2 regions of the Fictibacillus sp. 5RED26 genome follow, and region 2 is predicted to be linked to the other one. Evidence: riboswitches for the same ligand, from Rfam matches in the RefSeq annotation. Region 2 holds a riboswitch; the other holds the start of a gene.
The links. A riboswitch is a leader RNA that binds a small molecule or an ion and turns the genes downstream of it on or off. The one in region 2 is predicted to bind FMN.
Positions count from the first base shown of each region.

Region 1: linked by a shared signal. The riboswitch ahead of ribE (riboflavin synthase) and the one ahead of IHV10_RS16665 (ECF transporter S component) in region 2 are both predicted to bind FMN.

Region 1 is NZ_JACZDU010000001.1:71,043-79,041, reverse strand. It holds gene ribH (6,7-dimethyl-8-ribityllumazine synthase) at 756-1,223, opposite strand; gene IHV10_RS00465 (bifunctional 3,4-dihydroxy-2-butanone-4-phosphate synthase/GTP cyclohydrolase II) at 1,240-2,433, opposite strand; gene ribE (riboflavin synthase) at 2,445-3,092, opposite strand; FMN riboswitch at 3,275-3,422, opposite strand; gene IHV10_RS00455 (TrkH family potassium uptake protein) at 3,477-4,844, opposite strand; gene IHV10_RS00450 (hypothetical protein) at 4,948-6,024, opposite strand; gene IHV10_RS00445 (TIGR02206 family membrane protein) at 6,113-6,841, opposite strand; gene IHV10_RS00440 (YhbD family protein) at 6,965-7,585, shown strand; gene IHV10_RS00435 (polymer-forming cytoskeletal protein) at 7,606-7,999, shown strand, end outside.
Region 2 is NZ_JACZDU010000004.1:353,068-361,066, forward strand. It holds gene IHV10_RS16645 (NAD(P)H-dependent oxidoreductase) at 1-25, opposite strand, end outside; gene IHV10_RS16650 (winged helix-turn-helix transcriptional regulator) at 173-553, shown strand; gene dapF (diaminopimelate epimerase) at 612-1,478, opposite strand; gene IHV10_RS16660 (hypothetical protein) at 1,495-1,737, opposite strand; FMN riboswitch at 1,837-1,982, shown strand; gene IHV10_RS16665 (ECF transporter S component) at 2,170-2,748, shown strand; gene IHV10_RS16670 (NupC/NupG family nucleoside CNT transporter) at 3,100-4,314, opposite strand; gene IHV10_RS16675 (YuzB family protein) at 4,524-4,760, opposite strand; gene IHV10_RS16680 (NAD(P)/FAD-dependent oxidoreductase) at 4,998-6,062, shown strand; gene IHV10_RS16685 (LSM domain-containing protein) at 6,102-6,410, opposite strand; gene IHV10_RS16690 (YuzD family protein) at 6,499-6,822, opposite strand; gene IHV10_RS16695 (NifU family protein) at 6,981-7,226, shown strand; gene argF (ornithine carbamoyltransferase) at 7,531-7,999, opposite strand, start outside.

The DNA of each region.
Region 1 (7,999 bases), on a different contig from region 2:
TGTTTAACGAAGCTACCCAAAAAGTGTATGATCCTTGCGTTCTAGCCACACATTAAATGATTTTCTTTTCATTTTTTCTCCTCCTATTGTTTCGTGAATCTATTGCAAAAAGAAGATTGACTCTTCTGTGCAAACGAAAATAAAAAAGCATACCATTCGAACTCGGTATGCTTAAAATCACAAAAAAACACACGTCACGACTGGGGTGACCTGCGTACAAACATGTATGTAGAAAAGGCAGATATATAGATTGATAATCCTAATACATCTCTTCCGGCAGGCCATGGTATGAAATTGTAGAGTCATCGTTGATTACAACAGTGACCGCAATTTGAGTAACAATCATTTCTTTCACCATGACACAACCATCCTTTCCATAATTTTGTAGTTTGTAACTTTGGTAATCTTAACACTATTCTAATAACTATGTCAATTGCTTTTGGATATGCTTAAAATTATTTAAAACGCTATTAATTTTTGCTTTAGAAGAGTGCTTGAAGTGAGGTTGCCGCTTCAATCTACAGCGTTTTCGTATGTACCTATCATTATTTACTTTCAATCCAGAAGTTTTCACTTTCAATCCACGAGTTTTTGCTCTCAATCCACGAGTTTTCACACTTAATCCACGAGTTCATGCTCTCAATCCAAAAGTTATCCACGAGTCGACACCCCTCGACAAACTCGCAAATCATCGGTTTATAAAACATACAAAAACCCGTCACTAAAAAAGTGACGGGCTTTCACACACATACAATTTATCCTAACTGACGCGTTAAGTTTGCCATTTCAATAGCTGACACAGCAGCTTCCCAGCCTTTGTTTCCTGCTTTCGTTCCTGCACGCTCAATCGCTTGTTCAATTGAATCCACTGTCAAGACGCCAAAGATTACAGGAACACCGCTCGTCATGGATGCTTGAGCGACTCCTTTCGCTGCCTCATTACATACGTAATCAAAGTGCGGAGTGGATCCGCGGATAACTGCTCCTAACGTAATCACAGCATCATAGTTACCGCTATCTGCCATCTTTTTAGCGATCAGCGGTATCTCAAACGCTCCAGGTACCCAAGCGATATCTACATCATCTTCAGAAATACCATGTCTCTTGAATGCATCTTGTGCACCTGAAACTAATTTATCTGAAATAAAGTCATTAAAACGTCCTGCTACGATACCTACTTTTAATCCTGTACCAACTAAATGTCCTTCAAATAATTTTGCCATGACTATTCCTCCTGATTTAAAAATGAAGCATATGCCCCAATTTGCTCTTTTTTGTTTTTAGATAATCTTCGTTGTTCTTGTTATGAGGCATCTGAAGCGCCACACGATCGGTCACTTCTAAGTCATACCCTTTTAAGCCAGCAATCTTTCTTGGATTGTTCGTCAGCAGTTTCATCTTACTGATACCAAGGTCCTTTAAAATTTGAGCTCCTATGCCATAATCACGCAGATCTGGCGCGAACCCGAGCTGCTCATTTGCCTCAACCGTATCAAGACCCTCTTCTTGAAGTTTATAAGCTTTCATCTTATTGATGAGTCCGATGCCGCGTCCTTCTTGTCTCATGTACAGCAAAACGCCACGGCCTTCTTTTTCTATCTGTGAAAGAGCTGCGTGAAGCTGTGAACCACAATCACAACGAGCTGAACCAAATACATCACCTGTTAAGCACTCCGAATGAACGCGGACTAAAACTGGTTCTCCGGTTGCAACCTCACCTTTAACGAGTGCAACATGTTCTTTCTCATCTAATACATTCGAAAAACCGATCGCTTTAAAATCTCCAAACTCTGTAGGCAGATTAATCTCTACTTCACGCTTTACCATCTGCTCAGTTTTGTTTCGGTACGTAATGAGGTCTTTGATCGTGATCAGCTTCATATTATGTTGTTTCGCAAGCTCGACTAGTTCAGGAACACGAGCCATCGTTCCGTCTTCTTTCATAATTTCACAGATAACACCAGCCGATTTGCTGCCTGCCATTTGTGCAAGATCGATGGCTGCTTCCGTATGGCCTGCTCTTCGCAACACACCACCGTTTTTTCCGATCAACGGAAAAATATGACCAGGTCGTTTGAAATCAGAAGGTAGGGAATCTGCATTCACAAGCTCACGTACTGTAGACGCTCTCTCTTGAGCCGAAATACCTGTTGTTGTTGAAATATGATCGACGCTTATCGTAAAAGCCGTGCCATGCGAATCTGTGTTGGCTACTACCATCGGTGAAAGATCAAGCTTTAACGCAATTTCTTCTGAGATCGGTGTACACACTAAACCTCTGCCATGTGTCACCATAAAATTAATGGTTTCAGGAGTTATACCTTCTGCGAGTGCTACAAAGTCACCCTCGTTTTCACGATCTTCGTCATCTACTACGATCACAATTTTTCCTTCTTTAAGATCTGCCACTGCTTCTTCTATGGAGTGAAACATGAACTCTCCTCCTAAAATCCGTGCTCTTGTAAGAAATCAAGAGACAGCTTTGACTTTTGTGTAGTTTCTTCTTTCGGCGACAACATATTGTGTACATACTTTGCGAGCATGTCGCATTCGATATTCACGATGTCACCCGTTCCTTTCGACCCTAAGATCGTGTGTTCTGCTGTATGAGGAATCAATGAAACAGTAATTGTACTTTCGGTCACTTCAAAAATAGTGAGACTCGTTCCATCTACACATACAGAGCCTTTCAACATAAAATAACGCATCAGATGGTCAGGTAACACAATCGTATAATAGATGGCATTTCTCTCTGGACGCTTTTCAATGATTGTTCCTGTCCCATCCACATGCCCGGAAACAAAATGTCCACCGAACCGGCCACCTGCAGCCATCGCTCGTTCAAGATTGACCAAATCACGGTTGTTTAACAATCTCAATGTGGATGAACGAAACGTCTCTGGCATAACATCTACCGTGAACTCTCTTTTACTAAAAGAAGTTACGGTTAGACAAACACCGTTAACTGCGATACTGTCTCCAAGGTTTACATCTTTTAATACTTCTTGGGCTGTAACAGTAAGAACAATCGTTTCGTTGCCTTTAGAAATTGATTTTATCGTACCTTTTTCTTCGATAATGCCTGTAAACAAAAAGCTTTCCCTCCCCTCGTATGACGTAAGTATCATCGTAAATATGCATAAGCAGGAGTCCTTTTTTTCTTAATACAAATAACCCCGGAAACAGATTGCTTCCGGGGTTTTAAATGTTAAGAATATAACGAAATAAACCTTTAAATATACCTATTTCAAACACAGGTATTCTAAAAGTGTTCACGTTCCTTCTCCCATCCAGACTATACTGTCGGCTTCGGAATTGCACCGAATCCACCGTTTCTGCTACATGCAAAACCGGGTCACGGACTGAGAGGCTGAAGCCTCATCACCGCCGGTTGGGAATTTCACCCGACCCCGAAGGACTTATTTACTTATGTTCATTATAAGTAAACAGCAGCGTGAATTCAAACGTGATCACTTTTATTGGCCAATAATTAATTTTTCTTTCGGGTAATGAATGTGCTCTGTAACCACTTTTCCTCGGATAATGAACAAGAATGAAAGTACGCCAATTCTTCCAATAAACATCAGAAGCATTAAGATCACTTTACCTGTTGAGCTCAACTGACCTGTAATTCCAGTGGAAAGCCCTGTAGTTCCGAAAGCTGAACATACCTCAAAGAATAAGTACTCGATCGGCATAGGGTCAGTAATCGCTAAGATAATAGTGGATGTCGTACAGAGCACCATCGCAACGATAATAACAATAAACGACTTGTGTATATCTTCAGGGTATATCTCACGCTTAAAGATTTTTATCGTGTTTCTACCCTTCGCATAAAAGAGGATTGCTAATAATGCTACAGCAAAAGTCGTCGTACGAATCCCCCCACCTACTGAGCTTGGAGAAGCACCAATAAACATCATCACTCCTAAGAAGAGAAGTGTTGGTACTGTGAATTCCGAGACGTCCATCGTGGATAGGCCTCCACTTCGTGTGGTAACAGACTGAAACAACGAATAAAAGATTGTTTCATGCCAAGACTTACCTTCGAAGAATGCATTCATCTCTAGTACATAAATCCCTATGGCTCCTGTAATAACTAATAACGCAAATGTAGTTGTTGTAACTTTCGTAAAAAGAGTGAACGTATAACGCTCTAAATACTTACGCTCTTTAATAAAGTTATTGATCTCTACTAATACAGGAAATCCAATAGCACCGGATGTAATCAAAAACATCGTAACGATCTGAACAAGATAATCATGACGAAACGGGATCAATGAACTTCCCGTTATATCAAAACCTGCATTCGTTGTTGCTGTAACTGCTGCGAAGAATGCGTGATAGAGCACTTCTATTTCTGTATCATAATAAGGCTGAAACAAGATAAAGAACAATACTGTTCCTACGATTTCAATTCCAATAATGAGTGTTAGTATTTGCTTCATCAACTGAACAAGCCCAGCAAGTGTAGATTGATTCTGGTCTGTCATAATCAATTGACGCTCTCTCATCCCAATACGTTTACCGATTAAAAGCCAAATGGCTGTACCGAGCGTCATAACGCCGATCCCACCAATCTGCACGATGATGGCAAGAAGGACGACTCCAACTTGATTAAACGTTTCTGAGATATTAACAGAAGTTAGACCTGTTACACTAACTGCACTCACGGCGGTAAACAGGGCATCGATAAATTTCAACTCTACTCCTTCGTTATGACCGACCGGCAAGCTTAAAAGAATAGTCGCTACTAAAACGGACAATAAATAAAAGATGACGATTAGCTGAACGGAAGTAAGAAATGATTTTTTTTGTTGTGAAGTTGCTGTATTTTTAAACATATATTTTCACCTGTCGAAAGGATTTTTCTGTAACCTTCTGAAATCTTAACAATAGCATTTCCATTTAACAAGGTGAAATTGAACATTTGCTAAAAAAAGACTGTTAATCTTCTAAGTTACATTCTTCATCAGCCATTCTCTTTTCAATAAGCCTCATTAATTCAGCGGGGTTATCTACTTTAATAACTACCCTTGTCACGTTCTTCTTAAATCCATATATGATATCTGACCTTACAGGTTTTTTCAACAGCAACTCAATATTCGGTTTTTCCGGAATAAAATCACTTACTCGGGCTTCAAACGTATACTTCATTTCTGCTGCACTCAACTCATCTGGTCCTTCATACGTTTTCCATTCTTGGATGTATTTAAACGGCAGATCAAGGCTTTTAATAAATCCTATATTCAGTATCAACGATTGATTTGTAACGATCAAAGGGACTTTTTTTACAGCTTGCATCTGACCGATGAGAAAAAGAATAGAGTAGATGTTTATAAATAATAAAATCAAAGAGACTGTATGGTTCCATTGACTGAAGAAATAATGAAGACCGACTGATTCGATGATAAGCGCATGGATCAACATGAGCTGGAGAGCTACATAACTTGTATTCTTATGGAGAGTAAATGTTTGTCCAGTCATCACAGGTGCTTTTCGCCAGGAAAAGAAAGCATAATAGAACATCGTAACTTCACTGACGAGAGAATCGATCAAGCGACTTTGTGCGAAATGAAGATTTACAGCGTGTTTGATTTTCAATAAAAACGGTAGATCAACAGCTAAGTCACGGTACGACTTCTTTACTTTAGGTAACTTTCTGCACACGATAAATAGTAAATAAAGCTCAATAGAGATAAAACCCGCTTCTAAAAGAAGTAGAGCTTTCGGAATAAATGATACAGATTTCAACAGATCATCTGGAATGATAAATGAAGCGAAAGCATAACTCACTAATGCGACAAGCAGTGTCAGCTTCCATGAGTATCTTTTACGAATAATAAAGTAATAGGTAAGTAGAGGAATAACGAGAAGAAAATCAAACATAGAGCCAATGAGCACAGAAGTAGGTATGGGTTGGAAATAAGTTGTCTGATAAAGAAGTACATTGCTGCCAATGACCAATAAGCTAAGAAATAGATAAGGTATCCACCTGATCGGCCTGTTCATGGTTTCAATCATAAAATCCCTCCTCACTTCCATTATACAATAAATACCATTTCTTTCTTCCTTTGCATGATTTTGTCACAAAAGGTACAAAAAAAGGACCCTACACCTCAAACGGTGGATGGTCCTCTTTCGTGTGATTTAGCTTTTCTTTAACCGGAATAAAAACAAGCAGACATAAACAGAAAGCGACTAGTTCTAGTGAAAGGATATACCACGGATACGGTCCTAAGTAATCTAGAAGCGAAGCATTCGTTGGTTTCTCTAGCAAGAACATATAGTTTGCATCAATAGTCACATCTACAACATAGACACCTATAGCATAAATGTTCAGCCATAAGAATGACTGAAAAAGAAGATGCCAGCTAATGGTATAAGATCTTACAATCGCATAGTATAGAGCTGTCCAAACAATAAAAGCATGAGCCATAAAATATTGGATGAATCGAAAATGCCAAGGCTCTTGAAATAACTCTGGTGTAAGTAATCCTTGTATGGCACCTGTTAAACCAAAAAGGTAGACAAAAGCAAAAAGTCTCCGATTATCCGTTAAGAGTAACAACACGGACAACAGAATGTTAAAACTACATAGCTGCAAAGGAAGGAAAATATGAAGGTCCCATAAGTCATTATGAACGGCCCATATGTGATATGAACTTTCTGAGACTACAAGCCCTGTGATCAAGACTTTCTTCCATAATTGCATCTTCCTCATACGTATCCGATAGCGGTACATACCCATACTCACAAAAAGGATTAACATTAATAAAAGCACATGCTCCCATTGGAACATCCTAAAACCAGAAGCTCCTGCACCAAACCAATTTTCCATTGAACCCCTCCACCTTCTACCTACTATTATTCAAAAATCTTCGTGCACTTTCCTTTGTATACTTTTAAATTTTATTGCGTAGCGTAACAGTGTTATGTTACATTACTAATAAGGAGGTTAATCATGGAAAATCTAATCTCAAAGAAAGATCTATTAGAAGAAGCAAATATATCTTACGGCCAGCTATACAGATGGAAAAGAAAGAACTTGATTCCTGAAAACTGGTTCATTCGAAAATCTACCTTTACAGGCCAAGAAACATTCTTTCCTAAAGATGATATATTGCTGCGCATTGAAAAAATTAAAACTTTAAAAGATGATTTATCACTCGATGAACTTGCTGATATGTTCTCTCCTTCCCCGACACTCACTTCATTATCAGCAGAAGAGCTCACCAAACGTAACATTGTTTCTCATACAGCAGTAGAGATGTATAACAACTTTCATGGTCCTACTCATTCGTTTTCATTTAATCAGTTATTAACTTTATATGTATTGAATTCATTGCTGCAAACGGGCGATGTAAATCGAACAGAAGGCGTAGACCTGTTGAAGCTTTTTGATGAACATGCACAGAGCACAAAGAACAGCGAAAGTGAATTAATCTTTATTAGAAAAATGGGCGTTTCATTTTTTATCCTCACACCAGAACCGGCCAACCTTCTATTAGAGCCTCAAGCAAAGAAAATCGCTCACTATAAACTGAGTCAGTGCATGGAAGAACTAAAACTTAAGCTTTCTTAATAATTGGAGGAGGAATAGCAATGGAACGAACTCAGTTAAAGAATATTAGTATTTCCGGATCAGGAACTTCTTCTGGTGGCGAGTTTCATCAAGTAAAGGTTAACGGAAGTGCACATATATATGGCGATCTCATATGTGAAGAGTTTAAATGCAACGGAAGTGCACATTTAGAGGGAAACATTACTACTGATACGGCCAAAATCAATGGATCAACCCATTTCGAAGGCGATGTAGAAGTGAAGGAAATGACGATTAACGGTAGCACAGACATCGATGGTCACCTTCTTTGCGACGAATTAAAGGTTCAAGGCTCCTCTTCTATTAAGGGGGATGTAAAAGGAAAAGAAATCATCGTTCGCGGCTCTGCCTCTGTACAAGGAAATGTATCAAGCGACGAAGTAGACGTAAAAGGAC
Region 2 (7,999 bases):
CTTGTTTTTTAGCTTCTTTATTCATGATGTTTATCTCTCCTTCAATATTTATGAACGTAATTTAAAGTTGTTTTGATATCCTACACAATATATTATAAAAGTAATAACAAAAATGAAAAGTACGCACATTTTTGTGTCATAGTATCATTTTTTATACTAAAGGAGCCATTCAATGACTAATCAACAATTCGACCTTTCCAATTGGCAATCTCACGGCTATTCATGTCCAGTCGAAGCGACTCTTGATATTATCGGTGGTAAGTGGAAAAGCGTTATTTTGTATCACTTGATCGAGGGCAAGATACGTTTTAACGAACTAAAGCGCCTCGTCCCTGGAATTACACAGCGAATGCTTACCCTACAGCTACGAGAATTAGAGCGTGACGGCATCATACACCGAGAAGTTTATAAACAAGTCCCGCCGAAAGTGGAATATTCTCTAACTTCATTTGGTGAAACACTGATCCCTATTATAAAGTCCATGCTTCAATGGGGAATTGAACATACGGAGAAAATCGTTCAACATCGTGAGCAGGCTGAAGTTAAGGATTAAAAAAAGAAAGCATCTCTGCTTTCTTTTTTAGTAGGTGTAGGCTTAATGTGTGCACCTTCTACCTATTAGTATGATATTCACCCGTACAGATTATTTCTGCTGGGCCAGTCATCCAAATATCTCCATTATCTTTCCAGTTAATGATGAGATCTCCGCCTGCTAAATGAACAGTAATATCCGTATTTCTATCTGCTTCTTCGTTTAGAACGGCAGCTACAGCTGCTGCACAAGCTCCTGTACCACAAGCTTGTGTAATACCTGATCCTCTCTCCCAAACTCTAAAGTGCATTTCACTTTTAGACACCACTTCTACAAACTCTGCGTTTACCCAATCAGGAAACATTGAATCTTTTTCGATGATTGGTCCTAACGAATGCAGAGGCGCTTTCTCAATATTATCCACAAAGAAAACGGCATGTGGATTTCCCATGGAAACAGCAGTGAGTCTTAAAGGTGTCCCATCAAAAGATACTTCCTCATTCACCACTTGTTGGAGGTGGTCAAATCCCGTGACAGGAATTTTTTGAGGTCGAAGGATGGGGTTACCCATATTAACCGTAACGAGTGATACTTTATTGTTGTTACCTATTGTTACTTTTGCAGTTACTAAACCACCTAGTGTTTCAATCTGAAATTCGGTTTCTGTTACTAACCTGTTTTCGTACGCATATTTGGCTACACATCGAAGTCCGTTACCACAGTTTTTAGCTTCAGAACCATCATTATTAAAGATTCTCATTTTAACTGGCGCTAATTCGCTTGGGCAGATTAGAATCATCCCATCTGATCCGATGCCCGTGTAAGGATTTGAGACTTCCGCTGCTAACCTCGGCAGATCAGCTTCATCAATACACTCTTCAAACATGTTTATATAGATGTAATTATTGCCTAATCCATGCATTTTTGTGAATTTCAACGTATCCATCGCTTAACCCTGCTCCTTATGATTGACCTCTCAATTTTTCATCCGTATAAAAATAATCATCGTCGGCGTTTAGTATGGTTAACTTGCCATGACAACAAGGCATAATAAGTATCTGTTTAATTCCTTCTTGAGCAAGATTCAGTTGTTCTTCTTTAAAGGAAGTCAATACATTGTCTCGTTGGCAGAACGGACATTCCGAAATATAAATATCCTTCATCATTCTTTCATATGGCCATGTATATTCAAATGTTAATTTCATATCGGTTCATCCTCTATTTGGAAGGTATGGTTATTGCATATTCGTTCACAACTTACATTTTTTAAAGTATAATAGGTGATGTAACAAAATACAATAGCGATCCATCTTCGGGGCAGGGTGAAATTCCCGACCGGCGGTAAATGAAGATTCCCTCTTCATCAGCCCGTGAGCGAAAAAGTTTTCTTTTTTGCTGATCTGGTGTAATTCCAGAGCCGACAGTATAGTCTGGATGGGAGAAGATGTAGGTACAGCGGTTCAACTCTAATTAGAACCCTTTGTTTAAGCATGCCATTTTGTGCATCTTTTACATGCTGTTTATCATACTTACAAACTCCCTTAGTCTCATTAACTGACTAAGGATTTTTTGTGTGAAACAGGCTGTGCTGCATTCGAAATCATGAGATGGCGCAACACAAAAGAGGAGAGATTTCAATGCAAAAGGGAAAGATCAAACAAATGGTAGCGGTATCGATGCTCAGTACGATTGCTTATGTACTGATGATGCTCGACTTTCCGTTCCCAGGGTTACCTCCATTTTTAAAGATTGATTTTAGTGAGGTGCCTGCACTTCTAGCTGCAATCATTTTCGGACCAGCGGCAGGAGTTATGGTGGAAGCCATAAAAAATGTTCTACACTACGGGATAGTAGGAAGCTTTACCGGAGTACCAGTTGGCCAATTAGCAAACTTTGTGGCCGGTATTCTATTCATTCTTCCAGTATCCTACTTATTCCGCAAAAAGAATTCTGTTAAACGTCTTTCAGCGGGCTTGATCTTAGGAACGGTTTTGATGACATTTATGATGGGTCTGCTCAACTACTTAATCATCTTACCAGCCTATACGTGGTTCCTTGGTGCTGATCCGATGTCTAGCCAGATGATGCTTGATCTTATATTAAAAGGTATAACACCGTTTAACTTGATAAAAGGTACAATAATTACACTGTTATTCGTAGCATTATACAACCGAATGCAGCCATGGGTGATGAAACAGATCGCTCAACAGGCTTAAATATAGAAGATAAAACCGCAGGGGGGATGATTCCCACTGCGGTTTTTTTATTGTTCATGATAGGGGTATTATGCTGGACGGGCGGTTAGATTGCTTGTCGAAATTTAGCGAACCGCCTTTATTTTTGAATTTAGACTTAATTGAACGCCGTTTTGACTTAATTAAGTCTTATTTCGACCCAATTTTGTTTGCTTAGACTTAATTATAGATGATGATACCCTAGCTGGTATTATTCAGGGGACTATGTCCCAAGTGTGACAGAGAATTGCACCGCACGCTATCTGCTAAAAGCCTCCCTAACAAAAAAAGATGCTCAAGCATTAGCTTGAACATCTTAAAATGAAACCATTTTTATAGAATAAACATACCTGCGATTGCACCGCTTAGTAAGTTTGCGATTGTAGCTGCGATTACAGCGCGCATTCCAAGTCTTGCGATGTCAGGACGACGAGTAGGTGCCATTGCTCCAAGACCACCTAAAAGGATTGCGATCGAAGAAAGGTTCGCGAAACCACAAAGTGCGAAACTTACAACCGCTACTGTTTTCGGCATTAAGTCTGGAATTTGAGGTGCGAATGAAGAATAAGCAACGAACTCATTCAATACGATTTTTTGACCGATGAACGTACCGGCTTTAACTGCTTCTTCCCACGGTACACCAATAACAAATGCGATTGGAGCGAAAATATAACCTAGAATTTGTTGAAGTGTGATATCATAACCGAACCAGCCACCGATTCCGCAAAGGATACCGTTAACTAAAGCGATAAGTGCGATGAATGCAAGTAACATTGCCCCAACGTTAAGTGCGATTTGAAGTCCATCTCCAGCACCTTTTGCTGCAGCGTCAATTACGTTTACTGTATCTTTATCACGTTCTAATTTGATCTCACCCATTGTTTCAGGCTCTTCTGTTTCAGGAACAATGATCTTAGCGATTGCAAGTCCTGCAGGAGCACACATAAAGCTTGCCGCGATTAAGTATTCTAACGGTACTCCTAATAGGTAATAACCAATCAATACAGAACCTGCTACTGATGCTAGTCCACCTACCATTACAGCAAAAAGTTCAGATTGAGTAAGACGGTTCATATATGGACGAATAACTAGAGGTGCTTCTGTCTGACCTAAGAAAATATTTGCAGTAGCACTCATTGATTCTGCTTTACTAGTTTTTAATAACTTAGATAATGCTCCCCCTAAAATTCTTACAACCCATTGCATGATGCCTAGGTAATAAAGAACTGAGATTAGAGAAGAGAAGAAAATGATAACGGTTAAAACTTGAAACGCAAAGATAAATCCTTTTCCTTCTGCTGGAATCATACTTCCAAACAAGAAAGTAATTCCTTCGTTCGCATAAGCCACAACGTTTGAAACCTTTTGTGAGACGCTTTGCAATGCTTGTTTTCCAGCATCCCATTTAAGAACGATCAACGCAAAAGCAATTTGAATTGCTAGTGCACCGATTACCGTTCTCCAGTTAATCGCTTTCTTATTTTGAGAAAGTAAGAATGCGATTACAAGAAGAACGAGCATACCACCTAATCCCCATAAAATTTGCATATTCGTACACCCCTTTTGTAATTTGGAAGAAAACGCTTACTATTAGCACGTTAGTTGTCAGACATCCAATGACTGACCCTTTTCTAATGTAACAAATTTCGACAAAAATGCAATCGTTTTTCAAAAAATTATATGCTAGATATTTTTCCCAATCATAACTCCCTTATCCATAGAAAAAGCAGCTATCCCATTTTTAGAATAGCTGCTTTTTAAAACATTCCGTTTTCTTCTATATGATTGTAAATATTTTTCACAAGTTCATCTGATGTTTCTCCGTGAACGATATCTCCATTTACGAGAGCAAACATCGACTTTGCACAGTGTCCACAATAGCCTAGACACCCATACTCGATAACGTCTAGATCATAGTCTTTCTCGAGTTCTTCGAGCGCTTTTTGTGCACCACTCGCTAAATTACTTACACAAAACTCTATAATCGGTCTCATTTCCGTCTTCACCTCTTGATGAATCCATCCTAACCGTTTCTATAGTTGTAGTCAATGTAAACACTCATTCTTCCTGTGTTTTTTCTATAAAAGAGTTGTGAAATTGTTGCAAAGTGCTATACTTAAACATGTCAAAAACGTGTAATCGTTTACTTATTTCGAGTTAAGGTTATTTACTAATATATGCATTTTTAAAAACAGATAAGAATTGTCTTGAAAGAAAAGGGGAAATGACAAATGAAACACCTCGTTTTACTTGGCGGAGGATATGGAAATATGCGTGTGCTAAAGAGACTTCTTAATTCCTCAGACCTCCCTGAAAACATTCAGCTTACGCTTATTGATCGTGTACCTTATCATTGTTTAAAAACTGAATACTATGCACTTGCTGCAGGTACGATATCTGACCATCATGTACGTGTTACCTTTCCAGACCACCCTCGCCTGAATATTAAATACGGCGAAGTTACAGCAATTGATGTAAAAGAAAAAAAAGTTCTATTAAAAGATCAAGATGCAGTCTCATATGACGATTTGGTTATCGGCCTAGGTTGCGAAGACAAATATCATAATGTCCCTGGTGCTGACCAATTTACGCTCAGCATTCAGACTATTGATAAATCACGTCAAACGTATCAAATTCTAAACAACTTGCATGCTAATGCGGTTGTTGCAGTAGTTGGTGCCGGTCTTTCAGGAGTTGAGTTGGCATCTGAACTTCGTGAGAGCCGTCCGGATCTTACAATTAAACTCTTTGACCGTGGTGATATGATTCTTTCCGCTTATAAGAAGCGATTGAGCAACTATGTACAAAACTGGTTCGTTGAACACGGTGTTGAAGTAATCAATAATTCAAATGTAACAAAGGTTGAAGAAGGCGCTCTTTATAATCATGATGAAAAGGTAGAGTGTGATGCTATCGTTTGGACGGCAGGTATACAGCCGAGCCGAATCGTTCGTGATTTAGATGTTGAAAAAGACAGTCAAGGACGTGTTGTTCTAACTGAACATCATCACCTTCCAAACGAAGAGCATGTATACGTTGTTGGAGATTGCGCGAGCCTTCCTTATGCACCAAGTGCACAATTAGCAGAGGAGCAAGCAGAACAAATCTCTCAAGTCCTTTTAGCTCGTTGGAACGAACAGCCTCTTCCTGAGATGAACGAGATTAAACTAAAAGGAGTTATGGGTTCTCTTGGTAAGAAGAGCGGATTTGGTACGATGGGTAGCACTGCTCTTATTGGTAGAGTGCCACGCTTATTAAAATCAGGAATTCTATGGTTGTATAAATATCAAGTATAAGAAAATACCCATGCAGCAGCATGGGTATTTTCTTTATTTTTACCAATAATAAGGACGAAAACGACGAATTCGGTAAAAAGGAAAACCAAAAACTCCGAAGCCTGGAAAAAACGGCCCGACAAAAATGATACGGCTATTACGGTCAGCGTTCTCACCTGGCATGATCATATACATGTTATCCTGATCATAGCTATGCAATTGACCGTGATATACATTTCCATCATTCAATTCGATCGTAACCTTCTGTCCCATGTACTCGAGACAAAGATCATGATAATGATGGTGATGATGTCCTGCATATGAGGATGATTCATCTTTATGACTTTTACCTTTTAAAGGGTTCAACAATACAATTTGCCTCCTTTTTTCTCTATACATCTTATTCTTAAGAGAAAACAAGGCGTGTGTACAAACCCAAAATAAAAAAAATAGGCGCTTAACTTACAGCGCCATAACCGTTCTGTTCTATAATTGCGTAGATCGTTTTTAAATTCGGATTACCTTCTGCTACTACTTCTCCATCTATCACAACGACAGGATAAAAAAGGTCTTCTTCTACAATTCTTTCTGAAAATGCCTGATCGATCTCATTTTCCGTATTTTCCATGTCTATATAAAGAACATTAAACAATAAGTTCGGAAACTTTCTTGAGATTGCTGCTTCTAGCCATTCAGCCGTTTCTTTTGCTGAAGGAAGATGAACACAGCTGGCACATTTTTGTTCTGCTCCATATACTTTAATACTAAATGAGTTACTCATGAAGAATCACCTCAATGTATGCGCTTATTTGTTTTCATCATACCTTATTTTTCAAAAAAGAAAAAGGAGCAAATATCATGATGCTTGCTCATGGATTTTTTATTCCATATCCCGTATACTAAGAGTAAGTTCTTTTTAAGAAAGGAGCCTTGATTATTATGGCTGAAACTCAAAACTTAGAGATGCGTGAACAAGTTGAAGAAGTTCTTGATAAATTACGCCCGTTCCTTCTTCGTGATGGAGGAGACGTGGAATTAGTGGATATTGAAGAAGGTGTAGTAAAAGTACGCCTAATGGGAGCATGTGGTAGCTGCCCAAGTTCAACAATCACACTAAAAGCAGGTATCGAACGTGCACTTCTTGAAGAAGTTCCTGGTGTTGTTGAATTAGAACAAGTATTTTAATAAAAACGCAAGAAGCCGCTCTTTTGAAGAGCGGCTTCTTTTTTTGTTTTTTTAAAACTTAGTTGCAATAGAAAGTAGTAATTTAGTATACTCGCACAAATTATTTGAACGCTATTAAGAGTTCTTTAAGAAGCTTCATTGACAAGTTGATTGGAGTGTAAGGGCGAGACTCCTGGGGGGGGATCAGCGGGACAGGTGAGACACTTAACAGCGCAGAGCGCTAGGTGGCTCACCGCATGCCCCCCCCGGAACGGGAGCACCTGAAACGGAAATCAACCACTCACTAATCTTCACTACATTATACTTAACTCATCAAACGTACAAGCAGTGCTTTTTGTGCGTGAAGACGGTTTTCGGCCTCGTGAAAAACAACAGAATGAGGACCATCAATAATCTCCGCTGTCACCTCTTCCTCTCGATGCGCAGGCAAACAATGCATGAAAATAAAATCACTCTTTGCATAGGACACAAGCTCTCGGTTCACTTGATAACCCTTAAAATGTTCGAGACGTTCCTCCACTTCCGCTTCTTGACCCATACTCGCCCAGACATCCGTGTAAATAACATCACTATTTTTAACACCAGCAACTGGTTCATGAGTTACCTCGATAACAGAGCCGTTTTGTTTCGCAACTTCCTTTGCATAAGAAACGATTTCTTCTTTCGGTTCGTAGTTTTCAGGTGAAATAATGGTGCAATCCATCCCCACTTTTGCAGCTCCAATCATTAAAGAGTGCGCTACATTGTTTCCGTCACCAATATAAGCCAGCTTT